DNA from 3 places in the Streptomyces sp. SD15 genome. Region 1 is predicted to be linked to each of the others. Evidence: riboswitches for the same ligand, from Rfam matches in the RefSeq annotation. Region 1 holds a riboswitch; each other region holds the start of a gene.
What was found. A riboswitch is a leader RNA that binds a small molecule or an ion and turns the genes downstream of it on or off. The one in region 1 is predicted to bind cobalamin.
Positions count from the first base shown of each region.

Region 2: it holds a riboswitch for cobalamin, as region 1 does, so the genes downstream of both, ACX28W_RS32820 (cobalamin biosynthesis protein) here and ACX28W_RS21310 (ribonucleoside-diphosphate reductase subunit alpha) in region 1, are expected to answer to the same signal.
Region 3: it holds a riboswitch for cobalamin, as region 1 does, so the genes downstream of both, ACX28W_RS36035 (energy-coupling factor ABC transporter permease) here and ACX28W_RS21310 (ribonucleoside-diphosphate reductase subunit alpha) in region 1, are expected to answer to the same signal.

Region 1 is NZ_JBTLMO010000020.1:102,840-109,820, forward strand. It holds gene ACX28W_RS21295 (GlxA family transcriptional regulator) at 1-877, opposite strand, end outside; gene ACX28W_RS21300 (hypothetical protein) at 1,087-1,530, opposite strand; gene ACX28W_RS21305 (ribonucleotide-diphosphate reductase subunit beta) at 1,616-2,644, opposite strand; gene ACX28W_RS21310 (ribonucleoside-diphosphate reductase subunit alpha) at 2,644-5,031, opposite strand; cobalamin riboswitch at 5,154-5,288, opposite strand; gene ACX28W_RS21315 (GNAT family N-acetyltransferase) at 5,351-5,869, opposite strand; gene mctP (monocarboxylate uptake permease MctP) at 6,035-6,981, opposite strand, start outside.
Region 2 is NZ_JBTLMO010000043.1:42,138-49,118, forward strand. It holds gene ACX28W_RS32800 (lysozyme) at 1-212, shown strand, start outside; gene ACX28W_RS32805 (inorganic phosphate transporter) at 393-1,625, shown strand; gene ACX28W_RS32810 (hypothetical protein) at 1,638-1,859, shown strand; gene ACX28W_RS32815 (hypothetical protein) at 1,906-2,064, opposite strand; cobalamin riboswitch at 2,191-2,331, shown strand; gene ACX28W_RS32820 (cobalamin biosynthesis protein) at 2,450-3,391, shown strand; gene ACX28W_RS32825 (cobyric acid synthase) at 3,388-4,896, shown strand; gene cobN (cobaltochelatase subunit CobN) at 4,893-6,981, shown strand, end outside.
Region 3 is NZ_JBTLMO010000054.1:26,175-33,155, reverse strand. It holds gene ACX28W_RS36050 (energy-coupling factor ABC transporter ATP-binding protein) at 59-922, opposite strand; gene cbiQ (cobalt ECF transporter T component CbiQ) at 919-1,668, opposite strand; gene ACX28W_RS36040 (energy-coupling factor ABC transporter substrate-binding protein) at 1,674-2,051, opposite strand; gene ACX28W_RS36035 (energy-coupling factor ABC transporter permease) at 2,048-2,737, opposite strand; cobalamin riboswitch at 2,768-2,950, opposite strand; gene ACX28W_RS36030 (DUF1775 domain-containing protein) at 3,079-3,834, shown strand; gene ACX28W_RS36025 (hypothetical protein) at 3,973-4,167, opposite strand; gene ACX28W_RS36020 (DinB family protein) at 4,408-4,995, opposite strand; partial or broken gene ACX28W_RS36015 (helix-turn-helix transcriptional regulator) at 5,059-5,662, shown strand; gene ACX28W_RS36010 (ABC transporter substrate-binding protein) at 5,783-6,895, shown strand.

The sequences.
Region 1 (6,981 bases):
CCGCGTTGCCGAACCCGGTCCGGCTCGCGACGGCGTCCATCGTCTCGTCCGTCACCTCCAGCAACTCCTGAGCCAGCAACACCCGTTGGCGCAGGAGCCAGCGGTACGGAGTGGTGCCCGTCTCCTGCTGGAAGCGGCGCGCGAAGGTGCGCGGGGACATGTGGGCGCGGGCCGCGAGCTGGTCGACCGTGACCTCCTCGCCGAGATGCCGCTCCATCCATGCCAGGACCTCGCCGACCGTGTCGCAGGTGGAGCGGGGCAGCGGGCGCTCGACGTACTGGGCCTGGCCGCCGTCCCGGTGCGGAGGCACGACCATGCGGCGGGCGATGGCGTTGGCGACCTCGGGGCCGTGCTCCTTGCGCACCAGATGCAGACAGGCGTCGATACCGGCGGCGGTGCCGGCCGAGGTGATCACCGGGTCCGCGTCGACGTACAGCACGTCCGGCTCGACGACCGCCTTCGGGTACTGCCGGGCCAGCTCCTCGGCGTGCCGCCAGTGCACCGCGCAGGGCCGCCCGTCCAGCAGCCCGGCCGCGCCGAGCACGAAGACGCCGGAACAGACGCTGAGCACCCGGGCGCCGCGATCGACGGCCCGGCGCAGCGCGTCGAGCAGCTCGGCGGGATAGGTCCGGGAGGCGTAGGTGTTTCCGGCGGGTACGGCGATGAGGTCGGCCTCTTCGAGCCGCTCGAGCCCGTGCGGGACGGAGAGCGTGAACCCGGAGTGGGTGGAGAGCGTCGGCCCTTCCGCCGAGGCCACCGCGAAGTCGTACACGGGCAGCCCCTCGTCGCTCCGGTCGAGGCCGAACACCTCGCAGACGACGCCGAGTTCGAAGGGGTGCACACCGTCGAGCAGGACCACGGCCACGTTCTTCAGCATGGTGTCCAGTGTGCCTGGTGGCTGGCAGGAATTCGAGGATGTGTGACAGTCCTGCCACTGACTCCGGGCGTCGATCGGCGCGACAGTTGTGTTCATGGAGACACTCATGGACAACCTCGCCGGAATCCTGACCGTCCTCGCGATCTTTGTGATCCTGGCCCTGCCCGGGCTGATCGGGCTGGCCCACGAGCGGCGTATCGACCGTCAGCTCAGGGCTTCGTCACCACCACCGTCACCGTCCACTCCTGAAGGCCCTTGCACGACACCCGGCCCGGCTCGGTGGCGCACAACGGCCGGGACGAGCTGAGCTGTGCCGTGCCGGCCGAGACCGCCTCGAAGGCGGCGACGGCGTCGCCCGGCTGGATGACGATGCCGCTGTTGGTGGCCTCCAGGCCGCCGCCGCTGACCTTGACGGGCTCCCACGGCCGACTGGTGGTCCCGTCCAGGGCGAGACGGAGCACGCCGCCGGTCGTCAGACAGAACGTACGGCCGGTGTCAGCGGCGCCGAGCTCCGCCGGTGGTGCCGGGCAGCTCGCGTCGGTTTTCGTGGGGGACGGCGACACGGTGCCGCTGCCGGCCTCGTTGCCGCAGCCCGCCACGAGAAGCGTCAGCGCCACGAGGGCGAGGATCCGGTGCTGGGTCGTACGGCGCATGGGGTGACCTCCTTACCGCTTGGACGTGCCACCCGCGCCGCGGGATCCACCGGATCCTCGCCTGGTCGGAATGTGACGACAGGGCCTAGAAGTCCTCGTCGAACCCGACCGAGCCCTCCACCGCCACCTGGTACGCCGAGGGGCGCCGCTCGAAGAAGTTGGTCAGTTCCTGGACGCCCTGGAGCTCCATGAAGGAGAAGGGGTTCTCGGAGCCGTACACGGGCGCGAAGCCCAGCCGCTGGAGGCGCTGGTCGGCGACGCACTCCAGGTACTGGCGCATCGATTCGGTGTTCATACCCGGGAGACCCTCACCGCACAGGTCGCGCCCGAACTGAAGCTCGGCCTCGACGGCCTCCCGGAGCATGTCGGTCACCTGCTGCTGAAGCTGGTCGTCGAAGAGTTCCGGCTCCTCCTTGCGGACGGTGTCGACCACCTCGAACGCGAAGGACATGTGCATGGTCTCGTCGCGGAACACCCAGTTGGTGCCCGTGGCCAGGCCGTGCAGCAGCCCCCGCGACCTGAACCAGTAGACGTACGCGAAGGCCCCGTAGAAGAAGAGCCCCTCGATGCACGCGGCGAAGCAGATGAGGTTGAGGAGGAAGCGGCGGCGGTCGGCCTTGGTCTCCAGGCGGTCCAGCTTCTCCACCCCCTCTGTTCCATCAAATGCAGCCATCCACTTGAAGCAGAACTCGGCCTTCTCGCGGATGGACGGGATGTTCTCGACGGCCGCGAAGGCCGCCGCCCTGTCCTCCGGATCGGGCAGGTAGGTGTCGAGCAGCGTCAAGTAGAACTGGACGTGCACGGCCTCCTCGAAGAGCTGCCGCGACAGGTACAGGCGCGCCTCGGGGGAGTTGATGTGCTTGTAGAGGGTCAGGACCAGGTTGTTCGCCACGATCGAGTCACCCGTCGCGAAGAACGCGACCAGGCGGCCGATCATGTGCTGCTCGCCCGGCGACAGCTTCGCGAGGTCGGCGACGTCCGAGTGGAGGTCGACCTCCTCGACGGTCCAGGTGTTCTTGATCGCGTCCCGGTAGCGCTCGTAGAAGTCCGGGTAGCGCATGGGGCGGAGCGTCAGCTCGAAGCCGGGGTCGAGAAGATTCTGGGTGCTGGGCATTACTGGCAGGCCTCGCAGGACTCGGGGTTTTCGAGGGAGCAGGCGACGGCGTCTTCGTCGGGCGTCTGCTGTACGGGGATCGTGGCCTGCGCCCGGGCGGCGCGGGCGATGCGTGTCGCCGGGCGTGAGCGCAGGTAGTACGTCGTCTTCAGGCCCTGCTTCCAGGCGTACGCGTACATCGAGGAGAGCTTGCCGATGGTCGGCGTCTCCAGGAAGAGGTTCAGCGACTGGGCCTGGTCCAGGAACGGCGTGCGGGCGGCGGCCATGTCGATGAGGCCGCGCTGGGGGATCTCCCACGCCGTGCGGTACAGGTCGCGGACCTCCTGGGGGACCCCGGTGAAGCCCTGCACCGAGCCGCTCGACTCGCGCAGCGCCTCCCGGGTCTGCGCGTCCCACACGCCGAGCTGCTTCAGCTCGTCCACCAGGTAGGAGTTGACCTGGAGGAACTCGCCGGAGAGCGTCTCGCGCTTGAAGAGGTTCGACACCTGCGGCTCGATGCACTCGTACACGCCCGCGATGGAGGCGATGGTGGCCGTGGGCGCGATGGCGAGGAGGAGCGAGTTGCGCATGCCCACGGTGGCGATACGTTCCCGCAGGGCGGCCCAGCGCTCCGGCCAGGTCAGTTCGACGTCGTAGTGGTCGGGGTGGAGCACGCCGCGGGCGGTCCTGGTGCGGGACCAGGCGGGCAGGGGGCCGTTGCGCTCCGCGAGGTCGGTCGAGGCCTCGTAGGCGGCGAGCATGATGCGCTCGGCGATCCGGGTGGAGAGGGCCTTGGCCTCGGGGGAGTCGAAGGGCAGGCGGAGCTTGAAGAGGACGTCCTGGAGGCCCATCGCGCCCAGGCCCACCGGACGCCACTTGGCGTTGGAGCGGCCCGCCTGCTCGGTCGGGTAGAAGTTGATGTCGACGACGCGGTCGAGGAAGGTGACGGCGGTGCGGACGGTGGCGTCCAGACGCTCCCAGTCGATGCCGTCGCCGACGACGAAGGCGCCGAGGTTGACCGAGCCCAGGTTGCAGACCGCCGTCTCGCCGTCGTCCGTGACCTCGAGGATCTCGGTGCAGAGGTTCGAGGAGTGGACGGTGTGGCCGGGCTCCGCCGTCTGGTTGGCGGTGCGGTTGGCGGCGTCCTTGAAGGTCAGCCAGCCGTTGCCGGTCTGCGCGAGGGTGCGCATCATGCGGCCGTAGAGGTCGCGGGCCGGGATGGTCTTCTTGGCCAGGCCGTCGGCTTCGGCCTTGCGGTAGGCCGCGTCGAACTCCTCGCCCCACAGGTCGACCAGCTCGGGCACGTCGGCGGGGGAGAAGAGGGACCACTGCCCGTCGGCGTCGACCCGGCGCATGAACTCGTCCGGGATCCAGTGCGCGAGGTTCAGATTGTGCGTACGGCGGGCGTCTTCGCCGGTGTTGTCGCGCAGCTCCAGGAACTCCTCGACGTCCGAGTGCCAGGTCTCCAGGTAGACCGCGGCGGCGCCCTTGCGCCGGCCGCCCTGGTTCACCGCGGCGACCGAGGCGTCGAGGGTCTTCAGGAACGGGACGATGCCGTTGGAGTGTCCGTTCGTGCCGCGGATCAGCGAACCGCGGGAGCGGATGCGGGAGTACGACAGGCCGATGCCGCCCGCGTGCTTGGAGAGCCGGGCCACCTGGTGGTAGCGGTCGTAGATGGAGTCCAGCTCGTCCAGAGGGGAGTCGAGGAGATAGCAGGACGACATCTGCGGGTGACGCGTGCCGGAGTTGAAGAGTGTGGGGGAGGAGGGGAGGTAGTCGAGGCGGCTCATCAGGCCGTAGAGGGCGGCGACTTCGTCGACGGCGCGGGTCCCCGTTTTTGGATTGAGCACAGTGTCCTCGGCCAGACCGCTCGCGACCCGGAGCATGAAGTGCTGCGGGGTCTCGATGACGCGCCGGGTGATCGGGTGCCGGAGCAGGTAGCGGCTGTGCAGGGTGCGCAGGCCGAAGTAGCCGAAGCGGTCGTCCCCGTCGGTGTCGATCAGTGCGTCCAGGCGGCCCGTGTGCAGGCGTACGAACTCTGCCGTGCCGTCGGCGATCAGGCCCTCGCGGTGGCCGACGGCGACCGACTCGGAGAAGGAGCGCACGCCCTGCGAGGCGGCCTCGGCGGCGATGCTGACCGTCAGCAGCCTGGCGGCCAGCCGCGAGTACGCGGGGTCCTCGGAGATGAGGCCCGCGGCCGCCTCGGTGGCCAGCTCGCGCAGCTCCGTGTCGTCCGCATGCGCGGACCGGCCGCGCAGCGCGGCGGCGGCGACCCGGCCAGGGTCGGCGTCGGGGAGGTCGGCGGTGAGGTCGGTCAGGGTACGCAGCAGCGTGGTACCGGGACCGTCCTTCTCCACCGGGGCCTGCTCCGTGGAAGCTGAAACCGGATCGGCTGGCGCGATGGTCACTGGGGGCTCTCCCTCGCTCGGCACGGGGCCAGGGGAAAGCGGCGGGGCACACGAGCGCGCACGGCGTCGCGTCCACCAGCCCATTCCACGAGGCCCGGACGTCGTCGGCGCCCGGGCCGGGTGGCCGGGGCGCGCTGTCGACAGGTCCTCGGACTGAAACTCGTACGCGAATACATACGTATGCGCACAAGTACACCGTTGCGGGACAGTTCCGGATTCGCACCGGATTCCCCTGCGACGACAGCGAGCACGAGCATACATCTAGTGCCGGGTCGCGGGAGCACCCCCACATGTTGTGTCACGGCGGCCTCAGAGGGGGCTACGGAGTGTGCTGGAGCGTCAACTCGTAGGTGATCAGGAGGAGGTCGTCGAGGTGCGGGATGGGGTTCCAGTCGCGCTCGGGGGTACGGGTGAAGCCGAGGCGCGCGTAGATGCGGTGGGCCGTGTGCATGGTGCGCTGGGTGGAGAGCACGACGCGTCCGCAGCCTTCGATGGCGCGTGCGCGGTCGACACAGGCGCGTACGAGGGCCTCGCCGACGCCTCGGCGGCGGGCTTCCGGCGCGACGGCGAGCATACGGATCTCGGCCTCGCCGGGCCGGGCGATGTCGGCCATGGGTCCGCCGGCCGGGACGAAGGTCACGCCGCCCCACACCTGGTCCCGCTCCGTGGCGACCAGCACCTCGGCCGCCGCGGCCCGCTGCGCGACGTCGCGCAGCTGCCCGAGGTACCCGTCGCTCTCGCCGAAGTCGAGCAGTCCGTCACCGAGATAGGCCTGCGCGGTGATCTCGCCGACGCGCTCGTACTCCTCGGGCCGGGCCCGCCTGATGACGATGTCCATGCCGTGCAGTGTGCCGCAATCCTTTAGCCCGTCCGGCGTTTGAGGACGAGGCCGTTCAGGCCGAAGCGGGGGTCTGGGGGCGGCAGCCCCCAGGGATGGGACGGGTAGGGGCGGCGGGGGCGAAAATCCGCCCCCGCCGCCCCTACCCGCATCCGCACCCGGTGGCTAGTGAGCCGCGCCCGCCGTGGCCGGCGGCAGCTCCACCGCGACGCCCGGCTCCCCCGCGTCCGCCGTGTAGTCCTCCGGAGACGTCTCGTCGACGCCGTCAGGGGCCTTGAAGGCACGCAGGGCGAAGGTGAGGACGACGGTCACGATCACATTCAGCACGAACGCCGTCAGGCCGATGTAACCGATCTCCCCGATGCCGGGGATCTCCTTCGAGCTGCCGCCGAAGTGCTTCTGGGTCGGGGACGCGACGCCGTACGCGGCGAGCGTGCCGTAGAGCATGCCGACCGCCCAGCCCGCGAGCAGCGCCCAGCGGTGGAACCAGCGCGTGAACAGGCCGCCGACCAGGGCCGGGAAGGTCTGCAGGATCCAGATGCCGCCCAGGAGCTGGAAGTTGATGGCGACCGTCTTGTCCATGGTGAGGACGAAGGCCAGCGCGCCCACCTTCACCAGCAGGGAGACCAGCTTGGAGACCTTGGTCTCCTGCTGCGGGGTGGCGTCCGGCTTGATGAAGTCCTTGTAGATGTTGCGGGTGAAAAGGTTCGCGGCCGCGATGGACATGATGGCGGCCGGGACCAGCGCGCCGATGCCGATGGCCGCGAAGGCCACGCCCGCGAACCAGTCCGGGAACATGTTCTCGAAGAGCTGCGGGATGGCGAGCTGGCCGTTGGTGACCTTCACCCCGGCCGCGATCGCCATGAACCCGAGCAGGGCGAGCAGGCCCAGCATCAGCGAGTACAGAGGGAGGATCGTGGTGTTGCGGCGGATCACCTCGCGGCTGCGGCTGGAGAGCGTCGCCGTGATCGAGTGCGGGTACATGAACAGCGCGAGCGCGGAGCCGAGCGCGAGGGTGGCGTAGGTCCATTGCCCGGCCTCGGCGGGGACGACCCCGCCCGCGCCGGCCGCCGTGTACTTGTCGTTCGCCGCCTTGAAGATCTCGTCGAAGC
Region 2 (6,981 bases), on a different contig from region 1:
ACTGGTGGAACACCTGCACCGGCGGCAGCCGCGCCTTCGCCGCGAACCACTCCCTGTGGCTCGCCCGCTACGACTCGGCGGACGCGGGGACACTGCCCGCCGGCTGGTCGTTCTGGACGTTCTGGCAGTACGACAACAGCGGCACCCTGCCGGGTGACCAGAATCTCTTCAACGGATCCCTGACTCAGCTCAAGAAGTTCGCCAAGGGCTAGCGGAGCCCAGTATTCCGCCTCCGTTCGAGTCACAGGGCCGCCCCTCCGGCATCATCGCCATCACAAGCGGAGGGGCGTTCCGCCGTTTGAGACACCCCAAAGCCTGCCTCAGTTCATCTTCCGTTCACCCAGGTTGCCTACGGTCCCCCTGCCACTGACGTCCAAGAGAAGCCTGGGTAAATGGAACACATCACGCTGCTCCTTGCTGTCGTGATCGTGACCGCTCTCGTGTTCGATTTCACGAACGGTTTCCACGACACTGCCAACGCGATGGCGACGACCATTTCGACCGGTGCTCTCAGACCCAAGACGGCGGTGGCCATGTCCGCCGTGCTGAACCTCGTCGGTGCGTTCCTCTCCGTGGAGGTCGCCAAGACGATCTCCGGCGGGATCATCAACGAAGAGGGCATTCGCACCGAAGTGATCTTTGCGGCGCTCGTCGGCGCCATCCTGTGGAATCTGCTGACCTGGCTTCTGGGTCTGCCCTCCAGTTCCTCCCACGCACTCTTCGGCGGCCTCATCGGCGCCGCGGTCATGTCGGCCGGCTGGTCGTCGGTGAACGGTTCGACCGTCGTCACCAAGGTGCTGATCCCCGCGGTCGCCGCGCCCATCGTGGCCGGACTCGCCGCGATGCTGGCCACCCGGCTGACGTACCGGATCGGCAACCGTGCCGACGAGAAGGCGACCGCCAAGGGCTACCGCGCGGGCCAGATCGCCTCCGCCGGACTGGTCTCCCTGGCCCACGGCACCAACGACGCGCAGAAGACGATGGGCATCATCACCCTCGCTCTGGTCACCGGCGGTGTCATCGCCCCGGGCTCGAACCCTCCCGTCTGGGTCATCGTCTCGGCCGGTGTGGCCATCGCGCTCGGCACCTACCTGGGCGGCTGGCGCATCATCCGCACCATGGGCAAGGGCCTCACCGACCTCGCGCCGCCGCAGGGCTTCGCCGCCCAGACCAGCGCCGCGAGCGCCATCCTGGCCTCCTCCCACATCGGCTTCTCGCTCTCCACCACCCAGGTCTGCTCCGGCGCCGTGATGGGCTCGGGCCTGGGCCGCAAGGGCGGTGTCGTCCGCTGGTCGACCGCGACCCGGATGTTCGTCGCGTGGGGCCTGACGCTGCCCGCCGCCGGTCTGGCCGGCGCCTGCGCCGAGTTCCTGACCAAGCAGGGCACGTGGGGCATCATCCTCACCGGCGCGCTGCTCGTGGCCGGCTCCGGCACCATCTGGACGCTCTCCCGCCGCCAGCCGGTCACCGTCGACAACGTCAACGAGGTCGCCGCCGAGCCCGCGGGCGTCGTCACCACGGCGATCGCCGCGGTCACCCCGCCGCCCGCCGGCACCGTCACCGACGACCTGAAGGCCACCATTCCGTCCCCGGGCACGGAGCCCACCCAGCCGGCCACGGTGTAAGGAATCAACAGCATGCACATCGACTGGGCAGCCCTGGGCTCCGTCTTCGGAGTCAGCCTCGTGACCACCGTGGCCCTCGTCGGCCTCTTCACCCTCGGCATCGTCGGCCTCTCCAAGCGCGAGTCGGCGTCGGCGCAGGGCGGCTCGGCCACGCTCGCGGTCACCGGCGCGTACGTCTGCTTCGCGGCGTGCGCGGCGGCGGTGTCGTACGGGATCTATCTGATCGTGGCCTGACAACCCGCGCGCTCCTGGCCGCGCCACACGCCCCTCGCCGCCCTGTTCATCGGTCGCCCTTTCCGGGCGCTGGTGAGCAGGGCGGTTCCTTTTCCGCGTCGGCGGGAAAGCGGCGGGACAGCTCGGCGTACCGCTCCCGTACCTTCGCGCAGAGCGTCGTGCCGAGCGCGAGCCACGACTCGTCCGGGCCGTCGGCCGACATCATCCCGGCGACGTTTACCACTGCTCGCGCCAGGAATTCATGCCAACTCGGTCTCGGCGGGCAGGTCGGCGTGGTGGCGGTGTGGGCCTCGGCACACTCTCCCCGCGCAGGTCAACAGCAAGTTGACGGGTCTTCCAGCCCCGTGGTGGACTGCCGGAGCCAAGTACGGCGACAGGAGAGGAAGCCGGTGTGAATCCGGCGCGGTCCCGCCACTGTCACCGGGGAAGGAAGTCCCCGGGAGCCAGGAACTCTCATCGCCGTCTCGTCGAACCAGGGCGTGGACACCCTGAGTGAGGACATATCGCCATGCGCGGCTGCCCAAGTGCGTTGTCTAGGACGCGAACGACCCGAACGACGGTTGTGCCCGACCTGACGGCCGGCTGAACCGATGCGTGCCGATCGCGTCTTCGCGTACGGCGCCGCCGCCGGACTCATCGGTGACCTGCTGCTCGGCGATCCGCGCCGCGGGCATCCGGTGGCCGCGTTCGGGCGGGCCGCCGGTGCCGTGGAGCGGGTGCTGTGGCGCGACCACCGCGGGTGGGGCGCGCTGCACACGGCCGTGTGCGTGGGCGGCGCCGCCGGGATCGCGGCGCTCGCGAGCCATTCCGTACGTCGATCTCGTACCGCTTCCGTCGCGCTGACCGCCGCCGCCACCTGGGCCGTCGTCGGAGGGACCTCCCTCGGGCGGGAGGCCCGGACGATCGGCGACGCGCTCGCGGTCGGTGATGTCGAGGCGGCCCGGGAGCGGCTGCCGCATCTGTGCGGGCGGGATCCCCAGGCTCTGGACGCGGACGGCGTCGCGCGGGCCGTCGTCGAGTCCGTCGCCGAGAACACCTCCGACGCCGTCGTGGGGGCTCTGGTGTGGGGGGCCGTGGGGGGCGTTCCCGGGCTGGTCGCCTTTCGTGCCGTGAACACGCTCGACGCCATGGTCGGGCACAGGTCCGCCAAGTACCGGCGGTACGGGTGGACTTCCGCGCGGCTCGACGATGTCGCGGGATGGCCGGGGGCGCGGCTCACGGCCGTACTCGCCGCTGCGGCCGGAGGGGATCCGCGGGGCGCCGTGCGCGCCTGGCGTGCGGACGCCGGCAAGCATCCGAGTCCCAACGCCGGGCCCGTGGAGGCCTCGTTCGCCGGGGCGCTCGGGGTGCGGCTCGGCGGGACCCTCTCGTACGGAGGAAGGGTCGAGCACCGGCCCGTACTCAATGACACGGGTCGCGCCGTCCGAGTCGACGACATCGAGCGGGCGGTACGGCTGTCGCGGCGCGTGAGCCTGCTCGCGCTCGGCGTGTGCACTGTCGGACGGATGCTATTCAAGGGAGACAAGTCATGAGCGGCGGTCTCCTTATCGCCGGCACCACCTCCGACGCCGGCAAGAGCGTCGTGACCGCCGGGATCTGCCGGTGGCTGGTGCGGCAGGGTGTCAAGGTCGCGCCCTTCAAGGCGCAGAACATGTCGCTGAATTCGTTCGTGACGCGTGAGGGCGCCGAGATCGGGCGGGCGCAGGCCATGCAGGCGCAGGCCGCGCGCGTCGAGCCCACCGCGCTCATGAATCCCGTACTGCTCAAGCCCGGCAGCGACAGGAGCAGTCAGGTCGTCCTCATGGGCAAGCCCGTGGGTGAGATGACCGCGCGTGGCTATCACGGCGGGCGGCAGGAAGCCCTCCTCGGGACCGTGCTGGACTGCCTCGCCGCATTGCGGGGCACGTATGACGCGGTGATCTGTGAGGGGGCCGGCAGTCCTGCCGAGATCAATCTGCGGCGGACCGACATCGTGAACATGGGGATCGCCCGGAATGCCCGGCTGCCCGTGCTCGTCGTCGGCGACATCGACCGCGGCGGCGTGTTCGCCTCGTTCTTCGGCACGGTCGCGCTGCTGAGCCCGGAGGATCAGGCGCTCGTCGCCGGGTTCCTCGTCAACAAGTTCCGCGGCGATGTGTCCCTGCTGGAACCCGGGCTCGACATGCTGCACGGCCTCACCGGGCGCCGCTCGTACGGCGTGCTGCCCTTCGCGCACGGCCTGGGTATCGACGAGGAGGACGGGCTGCGGGTCTCGCTGAGGGGTGCGGTGCGGGAGTCCGTGGTCGTTCCCCCCGTCGGCGAGGACGTGCTGCGCGTCGCCGTCTGCGCGATCCCCCTCATGTCCAACTTCACGGACGTGGACGCCCTGGCCGCCGAGCCGGGTGTCGTCGTGCGGTTCGTGGACCGGGCCGAGGAACTGGCCGACGCCGACCTCGTCGTCGTACCCGGAACCCGGGGGACGGTGAAGGCACTGGAGTGGCTGCGCGAGCGCGGACTCGCGGACGCCATCGAGCGGAGAGCCGCACAGGGCCGTCCCGTCCTCGGAATCTGCGGTGGCTTCCAGATCCTCGGCGAGCACATCGAGGACGAGGTCGAGTCGCGCGCCGGTCATGTCGACGGGCTCGGACTGCTCCCCGTACGCGTGCGGTTCGCGCGCGAGAAGATCCTCACCCGGCCCGTCGGGGAGGCGCTCGGCGAGCATGTCGAGGGGTACGAGATCCATCACGGCGTCGCCGACGTCACCGGCGGGGAAACCTTCTTGGACGGCTGCCGGGTCGGCGCCGTCTGGGGCACGCACTGGCACGGTTCGCTGGAGTCGGACGGGTTCAGGCGGGCCTTCCTGCGCGAGGTGGCGGCCGCTGCGGGCCGCCGGTTCGTGCCGGCCGCCGACACGTCGTTCGCGGCGCTGCGCGAGGAGCAGCTGGACCGGCTCGGCGATCTGATCGAGGAACACGCGGACACGGACGCGCTGTGGCGGCTCATCGAGTCCGGCGCGCCTTCAGGACTGCCTTTCATTCCACCGGGAGCGCCCGCATGAGCACAGTGTTGTTGTTGTCGACCGCCGACACGGATCTGCTGGCGGCCCGTGCCTCCGGCGCCGCGTACCGGATCGGCAATCCGACCCGCGTGGATGTCGCGGGCGAGCTGCCCGGACTTGTCGAGGGCGCGGACATCGCCGTCGTACGGCTGCTGGGCGGCAAGCGCGCCTGGGAGGACGGGCTCGCCTTCCTGAAGGCGTCGGGCATTCCGACCGTGCTGCTCGGCGGGGAGTCCGTACCGGACGCCGAGCTGATGGCCGAGTCGTCCGTGCCGGCCGGTGTCGTGGCCGAGGCACTGCGCTATCTCGTCGAGGGCGGCCCGGACAACCTGACCGAGCTGGCCCGCTTCCTCTCCGACACCGTCCTGCTCACCGGCGAGGGCTTCGAAGCGCCGCGGAAGATGGCCGAGTACGGCGTCCACGGCGAGCATGCGTTCGTCGAGGGCCGCCCGACGATCGGCGTGCTCTTCTACCGGGCGCACGAGCTGTCCGGCAACACCGCCTTCGTCGACACGCTGTGCGACGCGATCGAGGCACGAGAGGCCAACGCCCTTGCCGTGTACTGCGGTTCGCTGCGCGGCGCCGACGCGGGACTGTACGAGATCCTCAAAAAGGCCGACACGCTGGTCGCGACCGTGCTCGCGGCGGGCGGCACACACGCCTCGCAGGCATCCGCAGGCGGTGACGAGGAGGCCTGGGACATCGGGGCGCTCGGCGACCTCAACGTCCCTGTTCTGCAAGGACTTTGCCTCACCTCCTCGCAGGCCGCGTGGGAAGCGTCGGACGCCGCCCTCTCCCCCATGGACGCGGCGATGCAGGTCGCGATCCCGGAGTTCGACGGGCGGCTCATCACCGTGCCGTTCTCCTTCAAGGAGCAGGGCCCGGACGACGTTCCGGTGTACGTCGCCGACCCCGAGCGGGCCGCGCGCGTCGCCGGAATCGCCGTACGCCACGCCCGGTTGAAGCACAAGCCGAACGCGGACAAAAAGCTCGCGCTCGTCTTCACCGCCTACCCGACCAAGCACTCCCGGGTCGGCAACGCGGTGGGGCTCGACACGCCCGCCTCGGCGGTGCGGGTGCTGGACGCCCTCAAGGACGCGGGGTACGTGGTCGAGGGCCACCCCAACAACGGCGACGAGCTGATCCACCGGCTCATCAACGCCGGTGGCCACGACGTCGAATGGCTCACCGAGGAGCAGTTGGCGGCCGCTCCCGCACGCGTTCCGCTCGCCGACTACCGGGCCTGGTTCGACAAGCTCGACCCCGAGCTGCGCAACGGCATGCTCGAGGCGTGGGGCGAGCCGCCGGGCTCCCTCTACGTCGACGGGGACGACATCGTGCTGGCCTCCCTCCAGTTCGGGAACGTCGTCGTGATGATCCAGCCGCCGCGCGGCTTCGGCGAGAACCCGATCGCGATCTACCACGACCCGGACATGCCGCCGTCGCACCACTACATGGCGGCGTACCGGTGGCTGGAGAATTCTTTCGGCGCCGATGCCGTCGTGCACATGGGCAAGCACGGCACGATGGAATGGCTGCCGGGCAAGGGCCTGGGGCTCAGTGGCGGGTGCGCGCCGGACGCCGTCCTCGGCGAACTCCCGCTGATCTACCCCTTCATCGTCAACGATCCCGGCGAGGGCACCCAGGCAAAGCGGCGCGGGCACGCCACCGTCGTCGACCACCTCGTACCGCCGATGGCCCGCGCGGACACGTACGGCGATCTGGCGAAGCTGGAGCAGCTGCTCGACGAGTACGCCCTCGTGTCCGACCTGGACCCGACGAAGGCGCCGGCCGTGCGCGCCCAGATCTGGACGCTCGTGCGAGCTGCGGAGCTCCATCACGACCTGCATGTGGACGACCAGCCGGACGACGACGCGTTCGACGAGTTCGTCATGCACATCGACGGCTATCTGTGCGAGATCAAGGATGTGCAGATCCGGGACGGCCTGCACATTCTCGGCGGCGGCCCGGAGGCCGAACCGCGCGTGAACCTCGTGCTGGCCGTGCTGCGGGCCTCCCAGGTGTGGGGTGGCACGGCGAACGCGCTGCCCGGTCTGCGGGCCTGCCTCGCCGAGCACTTCGGCC
Region 3 (6,981 bases), on a different contig from region 1:
GCCGGCCACGGCGAGCATCTCCTGCCCGTCCACCACGACCGGCCGTGCCTGCGGCGCGTCAGCCATCGGCCGGTATCCGAGGCGTGGTCTGGGCCACGGCCAGGGCGGCCAGCTCGTCCGCCGTGCGCGGACCGGGTTCCGCGTCGGCCAACTGTCCCCGTGCGCGGAGCAGTTGCGCCGCGGCGATGCCCCATGGCAGCCGGAGCCCCGCCTGCTGGAGGAGATCCGTGCGGGCCAGTGTCCCGGCCGCGGGTCCCATGCGTACACCGGACGGGGTGAGCAGCGCCGCGTCGTCGGCCCAGCGCAGGGCGAGGTCCACGTCGTGCGTGGCCATCACCACGGTGGTGCCGCTCCTACGGAGGGCGTCGAGGGTGGCGAGCAGCCGCTCCTGACCATCGGGGTCGAGCCCCGCGGTCGGCTCGTCGAGGATCAGCACGCGCGGCCGCATCGCGACGGCACCCGCGATCGCGGTCCGCTTGCGCTGCCCGTACGAGAGCAGATGCGTGGGCCGGTCGGCCAGAGCGGTGATGTCCAGGGCGGCGAGCGCCTCGTCGACCCGCGCCCGCACCTCGGGGTCGGGCAGGCCGAGGTTCAGCGGCCCGAACGACACGTCCTGGGCGACGGACGCGGCGAACAGCTGGTCGTCCGGGTCCTGCACCACCAGCTGGACCGTGGTCCGCAGCCGGGTCAGGCCCTTGCGGTCGTAACGGACCGGGCGGCCCTCGACGGTCAACTGGCCGGTGCGCGGCCGCAGTCCGCCGCTGAGCAGCCGCATCAACGTGGTCTTGCCGCTGCCGTTGCGGCCGAGCAGAGCGAGCGCGCGTCCTTCCCGCACCTCGAAGTCGAGGCCGTCGAGCACGGGCGGGCCGTCCTCGTACGCGAAGGACGCGCCGCAGAGTGCGACGAGGGCGGGCTCGCTCATGTCAGCGGCCTTTCGAGTACGAAGGTGAGTACGGCCACGGCTGCGAGCAGCGCGAGACTCGCGGCCGTGAAGCGGACGGAGACGCGGGCCTCGGGCACCAGAACGCGCAGAGTGCCGTCGTAGCCGCGTCCGGCGAGCCCGGCCTGCAGCCGCGTCGCCCGGTCGAAGGCCCGGACGAACGCGGTGGCGCCGAGCCCGGACAGGGAGCGCCAGGTGGCGGCCCGTGTGGTGTGCCCGAGCCGGGCGGCCTGCGCGTCCCGGATCCGGCGCACGGAGTCCAGGAGCAGGAAGCTCATCCGGTACGTCACCAGCGCCACGTCGATCACGGGCGCGGGCACCCCGGCCCGCACCAGGCGCGGCAGCAGGTCGGACATCGGCGTGGTGAACGCGAACAGCAGCACGCCGAGCGAGGCGGCCGAGGTGCGCAGCAGCAGTTCCCCGGCGCGCACCGGCCCCCCGTCGGCCAGGGTCACGAACCCGTCCGGGCCGCCGACCTGCACGAGCAGCGTGACCGCTCCGGTCACACAGAAGCCGAGCGGAACGCGGTAGGCGCGCCAGAGCCGGCGCCAGGGTACGCCCGCCGGGCCGAGCAGCACGGCGAGGGCCGTGACGAGCACGAGAGGGGCTCCTGGCCAGGGAGGCAGTGAGATCGCGAGCAGGGTGAGCCCCAGCCCGAGCACGGCTTTGTCCACGGGGTGGCGGCGGCGCCAGTGGCTGCTGTGCGCCGCCGCGTCGATCGGCAGCACGGGTCTCAGGCCCGCCCCGCCGTGGATTTCCCGGTGGTCTGCGTGCCCGTCCCGGCAGGGGCCGTTCCTTCGTGAGCCCGGGCTCGCAGCTCGCCCTGGCGCCGGCCGCGGCGCAGGCCGAAGTAGTAGGCGAGGACGCCCGCGCCGATCGCGGCCTGGAGGGCGAACAGCGCCGACTCGATCTCGCCGGACGGCGGTTCGTACAGGGGCGAGAACCAGGGCTCGTAGTCCGGATCGATCTCGGTGATCGCCGTCTCCGCCTCGGCGTCGGCGCCGGTGAACGGCTCTTCCTTGTGGTCGCCGAGGCCGAGGGCCAGCGGCAGGACCGCGAGCGCGGCCACGAGGAGCAGCAGCAAGGCGTTGATCTTCGTGTTTCTGCTCATCGGGCCACCGCCTCGGTCTTCTTGCCGGCCAGCAGGACCCCGACCCGGGTCAGCTCACCCTTGCTGGACTGCACCAGCAGCCGCATCACCAACACCGTGAGCAGCCCCTCGCTCACCGCCAGCGGGATCTGGGTGACCGCGAAGATGGAGCCGAACTTGCCGAGCGCGCCCAGAAATCCGCTGCTGGGGTCGGGGAACGCGAGCGCCAACTGCACGCTGGTGACGCAGTATGTGGACAGGTCGGCGACGAACGCGCCGAAGAACACCGCGACCATCAGCGGCACGTCGAACCGCCGCAACAGCCGGTAGATCGCGTACCCGGCCCAGGGCCCGACGATCGCCATCGAGAAGACGTTGGCGCCGAGCGTGGTCAGGCCGCCGTGCGCGAGCAGCAGCGCCTGGAAGAGCAGGGTGATGGTGCCCAGCACCGCCATGATCGGCGGCCGGAACAGGATGGCGCCGAGCCCCGTGCCGGTGGGATGCGAGCAACTCCCGGTCACGGAGGGCAGCTTCAGCGCGGACAGGACGAACGTGAAGGCTCCGGAGGCGCCCAGGAGCAGGGTGCTCTCGGGATGCTCCCTGACCTCACGGGTGAGGGACCGTACTCCGTGGACGACGAATGGCGCTGACGCGACGCTCCAGGCGACCGCGTGCGCAGGGGGCAGAAAACCCTCGGCTATGTGCATGGCTCAGCAGACCCTCTCCAGCACCTCGTGGATGGTTGACGCGCCTTGGCCGGTCTCCTGGCTGACGGGTACCACCGCCCGTACTCCGCCTTCCCGGGTCCGAGGACCCAGTGGCTGCCCGCGAGGGCTGGAGCCGAACTTCCCGATCACAGTGGCGAGGGCCGCACCGGTATCACACCGGATTTCCCGTGCACCAAGGCGTGGTGACAGTAGTGCGCGCACAGGGAGGGTGACAAGCGGGGCACAGAGGCGTGAAGGCGGCGCATGTGCTCACACCTGGCTCCGAGCCTTTGCCTGCGCTTGAATTCACCGACCACAGTCCGTGCACAAGGGAGCCACAAGTGTCGCGCCTCACATCGCCGTTCAGCCTTCGCCGTACCGGCGTCCTCACCGCGGTCGCGCTCGCGGTCGCCGTCGCCACCGCCGGACCGGCGGCGGCCCATGCGGAGGTCGAGGCGGAGGGCGCCCGTGCCCTCGACCAGAACGTCGCGCTGACCTTCACCGCGGAGTCGGAGACCGGCTCCGCCGGGATCAGCAAGCTGGAGGTGATCCTGCCCGAAGACATCACCCCGCAGGACATCTCCTACAAGGAAGGGCCCAAGGGCTGGAAGCTCGCGCCCACCAACCGGGGGTACATCGTGTCCGGGCCGAAGCTCGCGGTGGGCGAGGACGCCGAGTACGTCGTCACCGTACGGCAGTTGCCCGACGTCAAGGTGCTGGACTTCAAGACCCTGCAGACCTACAGCGACGGCCAGGTCGACCGCTGGATCGAGTTGGACGACGAGGCGAGCGGGGACGGCCACGGCCACGGCCATCCGGCACCCCGCTTGGAGCTGAAGCCCGCCGCCCCCGGCGCCGAACCCATCAGCCCCAGCCCCACCGGACAGACGACGACGGCCACGCCCACGCCCTCGCCCAGCACCGGCTCGGGCGAGCCCACCTCCGGGGAGTCGTCGGCGTCCGCGGAACCGGTGGCGAAGGAAACGGACGACGACGGTATGTCCGTCGCCGTGCCCGTCGGTATCGGCATCGCCGTCCTCGCGATCGGCGGCGCGGTGTGGTGGCTCAGGAGCCGTCGCGGCGGCGCCGCCGCCTGACGGCCGCAGCCCCCTCGTACGAAACCTCCCGCCCAGTCCCCAGCAGTAGCTCGTGGCACAGGCAGGGGCGGCGGTGATGGAGTCACAGCGCCGCCATCACCCGGCGCGAGATGTGTCCGTGCCGCCGTGAGGTGCCGTTCAACCTTCTCGACGGCCGGGCCGCTGCCGGCGGGGGGCGGGCCGCGGAGGGGAGGCCTGGTGGATGCGGCGGGCCAGTGCACCGAACCGGTGGAAGACCTCACGCCCCGCCCCGGGGGACAGGACCGCACCGTGCAGCGGCCGGCCCGGCACCCCGGTGACCACCACCGCCCGCAGGCGCTCATCGGCGGCCACCAGCCGGGGCGCGGCCGCGCCCAGCGACGGAGCCCACGTCCGGTACGCCCGCTTGTGGACCTGGGAAGACGGCGGCGGCCTGTACGGCTCAGCATCGTCGACCCGTACAGGCCGCTGCCCGACCGCGGAGGAGCTGTCCTGGCCGCACGTCGGGGCCGGACACGTCCCGTCAGCCGATCGTGCTACGGCGCTGTCATCGACCAGGCGGCGAGTTACGCCTTTGCAGTCTCGATTTTGCGGTCATGAGTTTTCCCCAGAGGTGCGGGGTTTCGTGTGCAGGTAGAGGTCGCGCAGCAGGCAGACCTCGGACAGGTGGTGGATCAGTTCGCGGTGGATGTGCAGCACCAGGTCGGCCATGGGCAACTCGGGGAAGGGCTCCTTCGCGCCGACCGGGACCCGGAGCCCGGCGTCGCCGAGGCCGCGCACCCCGGCCAGCCAGATGTCGAGTTGGGTCTCGAGCTGGTCGAGCGCGGTGGCCGCGCTACCGGCGTACTCCCAGGTCTCGTACGACGCCGCCGGCGCGCCGAAGTGCGCCGCGTTGCGCGCGGCGAGCACGCCGACGATGACGTGACCGAGGCGCCAGGCGATCGTGGTGAAGGCCGCGGGGACCGGCTGGGGGGAGGTGTAGTCCATCGTGAAGTCCCCGGCACCGAGCTGCACGGGTGCCGTCGAGCTGCCGCGCGGCTGCACGCTCCAGACGTCCGGTACCGGCGACCAGAAGTATTCGTCGTCGGTGAGGCCCTCGAGCCGGGCTCGGAGCTGGTGGTTCCAGTGGAACTCCCACTGCTCGCGCAGCGTCCGGTTCAAGTCGAGTTCGTTTGCGTCCATGGCGCCCACCCTGACACCTCTAGCGGACAGGATCGGTCCGCTATCTCTGGCAGGGTGGGCGCCATGGACGTGGCAAGCGGTGACGAGCGCGGTACGACGGAGCGGGTGCTCACCCTGCTCGGGCTGCTGCAGCAGCGCCAGGTCTGGACCGGACCCGAGCTCGCCGACCGGCTCGAGGTAACGCCGCGCACAGTACGGCGCGATGTCGAGCGACTGCGCGCCCTTGGCTATCCCGTGCATGCCAGTCAGGGTGTCGGCGGCGGCTACCAATTCGGTCCGGGGCAGGACCTGCCGCCGCTGCTTCTCGACGACGAGGAGGCGATCGCCACCGCGGTCTCACTGCTCGCCGGCGCGGGTGGCGCGGTCGCCGGCGACGCCGCACTCCGGGCGCTGACCAAGCTCGACCAGGTGCTGCCCACCCGGTTGCGACACGAGGTACGCGCGCTCGCCGGCTCGGTGGCACTTTTGCCCGCGCGCGGCGCCCGACACGGCGACGTACGTGCAGGAGGGCGTGGCGAGCCGGGTCTACCCGCACCAGGCGCGCTTCCTCGTGCACGCGTCGGCCGACACGGTGCGCGCGCAGATTTCGGCGTCGGCGGCCGTCGTGCGACGACGCGGGAGCGAGCTCTGCGAGGTGCTCAGTGGCGCTGCCGGCCTCGATGCCGTCCGGCATGGTCACCCAGGTGCGCCCGCCACGGCGAGATGAGATGAACGCGTACTACCGGGCCTTGCCACTCTGCGATCCGGGCAAACTACCACCGAATCGTCACACGGGAGACGCCAACGCATGAATACGCCACCATCGCCACCTGGAGCGGAGCGGACTGACGGATCATCCGTCCAGATCGGCGCTCTCGTTCCGCTGACTCGGCCTGGCTGGGTCGAGGCAGGCCAACACTTGCTCGCCGGCCTCGAGCTGGCCGTTCGCGAAGTCAATGACGCCGGCGGGATCGCCGGAAGACCACTCGAGCTGGTGGTCCGAGACACCGCGGCTGATCCACAGAGGGCCGCGGCGGCCGTAGACGAATTGGCTCGCCTGGGCGTGGCTGCCTTGGCGGGGGAGTATCACAGCGTCGTCGCTCGCGCCGCTGCCGCCAGGGCCGACGCCCTCGGCCTGCCGTTCCTCTGCTCGTCAGCGGTTCTCGACGCGCTCACCGAACAGCCGACGGAATGGGTCGCGCGCCTCTCCCCGCCGCAGTCCCGCGGCTGGCAGATCTACGCAGACTTTCTCCTCAGCGCGGGCCACAGCCGAATCGCCGTAGCAGCCCAGCCGAGTGTCTACTGGGCATCTGGGGCCCGCATTCTGCGGGACTGCCTCGCTCCACGCGGCGGCACCGTCATCGAACTCGACATGCGCGCGCTCGCCCCCACGGCCGTGTGCGACGAACTCGTCGACCATCGCGCGACAGCCCTCCTTCTTCTGGTCGGCCACCCGGAGCCGGCAGTGTCGATCGTCAAGTCTGTCCGCCGCGACCAGCGCCTCGCCGAGATCATGATTGGTGCTCCGGCCGGGCAACCGGAGTTCGCCGAATGGGCGACGTTGCTGGGCGACGACAGCGCCGCGATCCCGTTCTTGCGCTACCTGCCCGAGCGCCTCAGCCCACTCGGTGCACGAGTTGAGACGGCCCTGCGCGAGCGGCTGGCCGAAGCGCCCTCCTTCGTCGCCTTCGAGGGCTACGACACGGTCGCCGTCCTCGCCGATGTGCTGCGTTCTCACGGCACGGACCGGGCGCGCACTGCCGAATCCTGGCCGCGCGTTGCAGTCGAAGGCACCCGCGGGCAGATCCGGTTCTCCCGCACGCCAGGCATCAACGTGTGGCAATGGGCTTGGACGCCGATCCAAGTCGTTGATCGAGATCCGGCGGAACCCGATCGCTTTCGGATCCTTCACGCCGGCTGAGAGAGCACGGAGGTCCGACTGCCCAGATCTGTCCGAACTTGAGGCTGTCTACCTGCACAACCGATCCTCCGCGCGCCACAACGTTC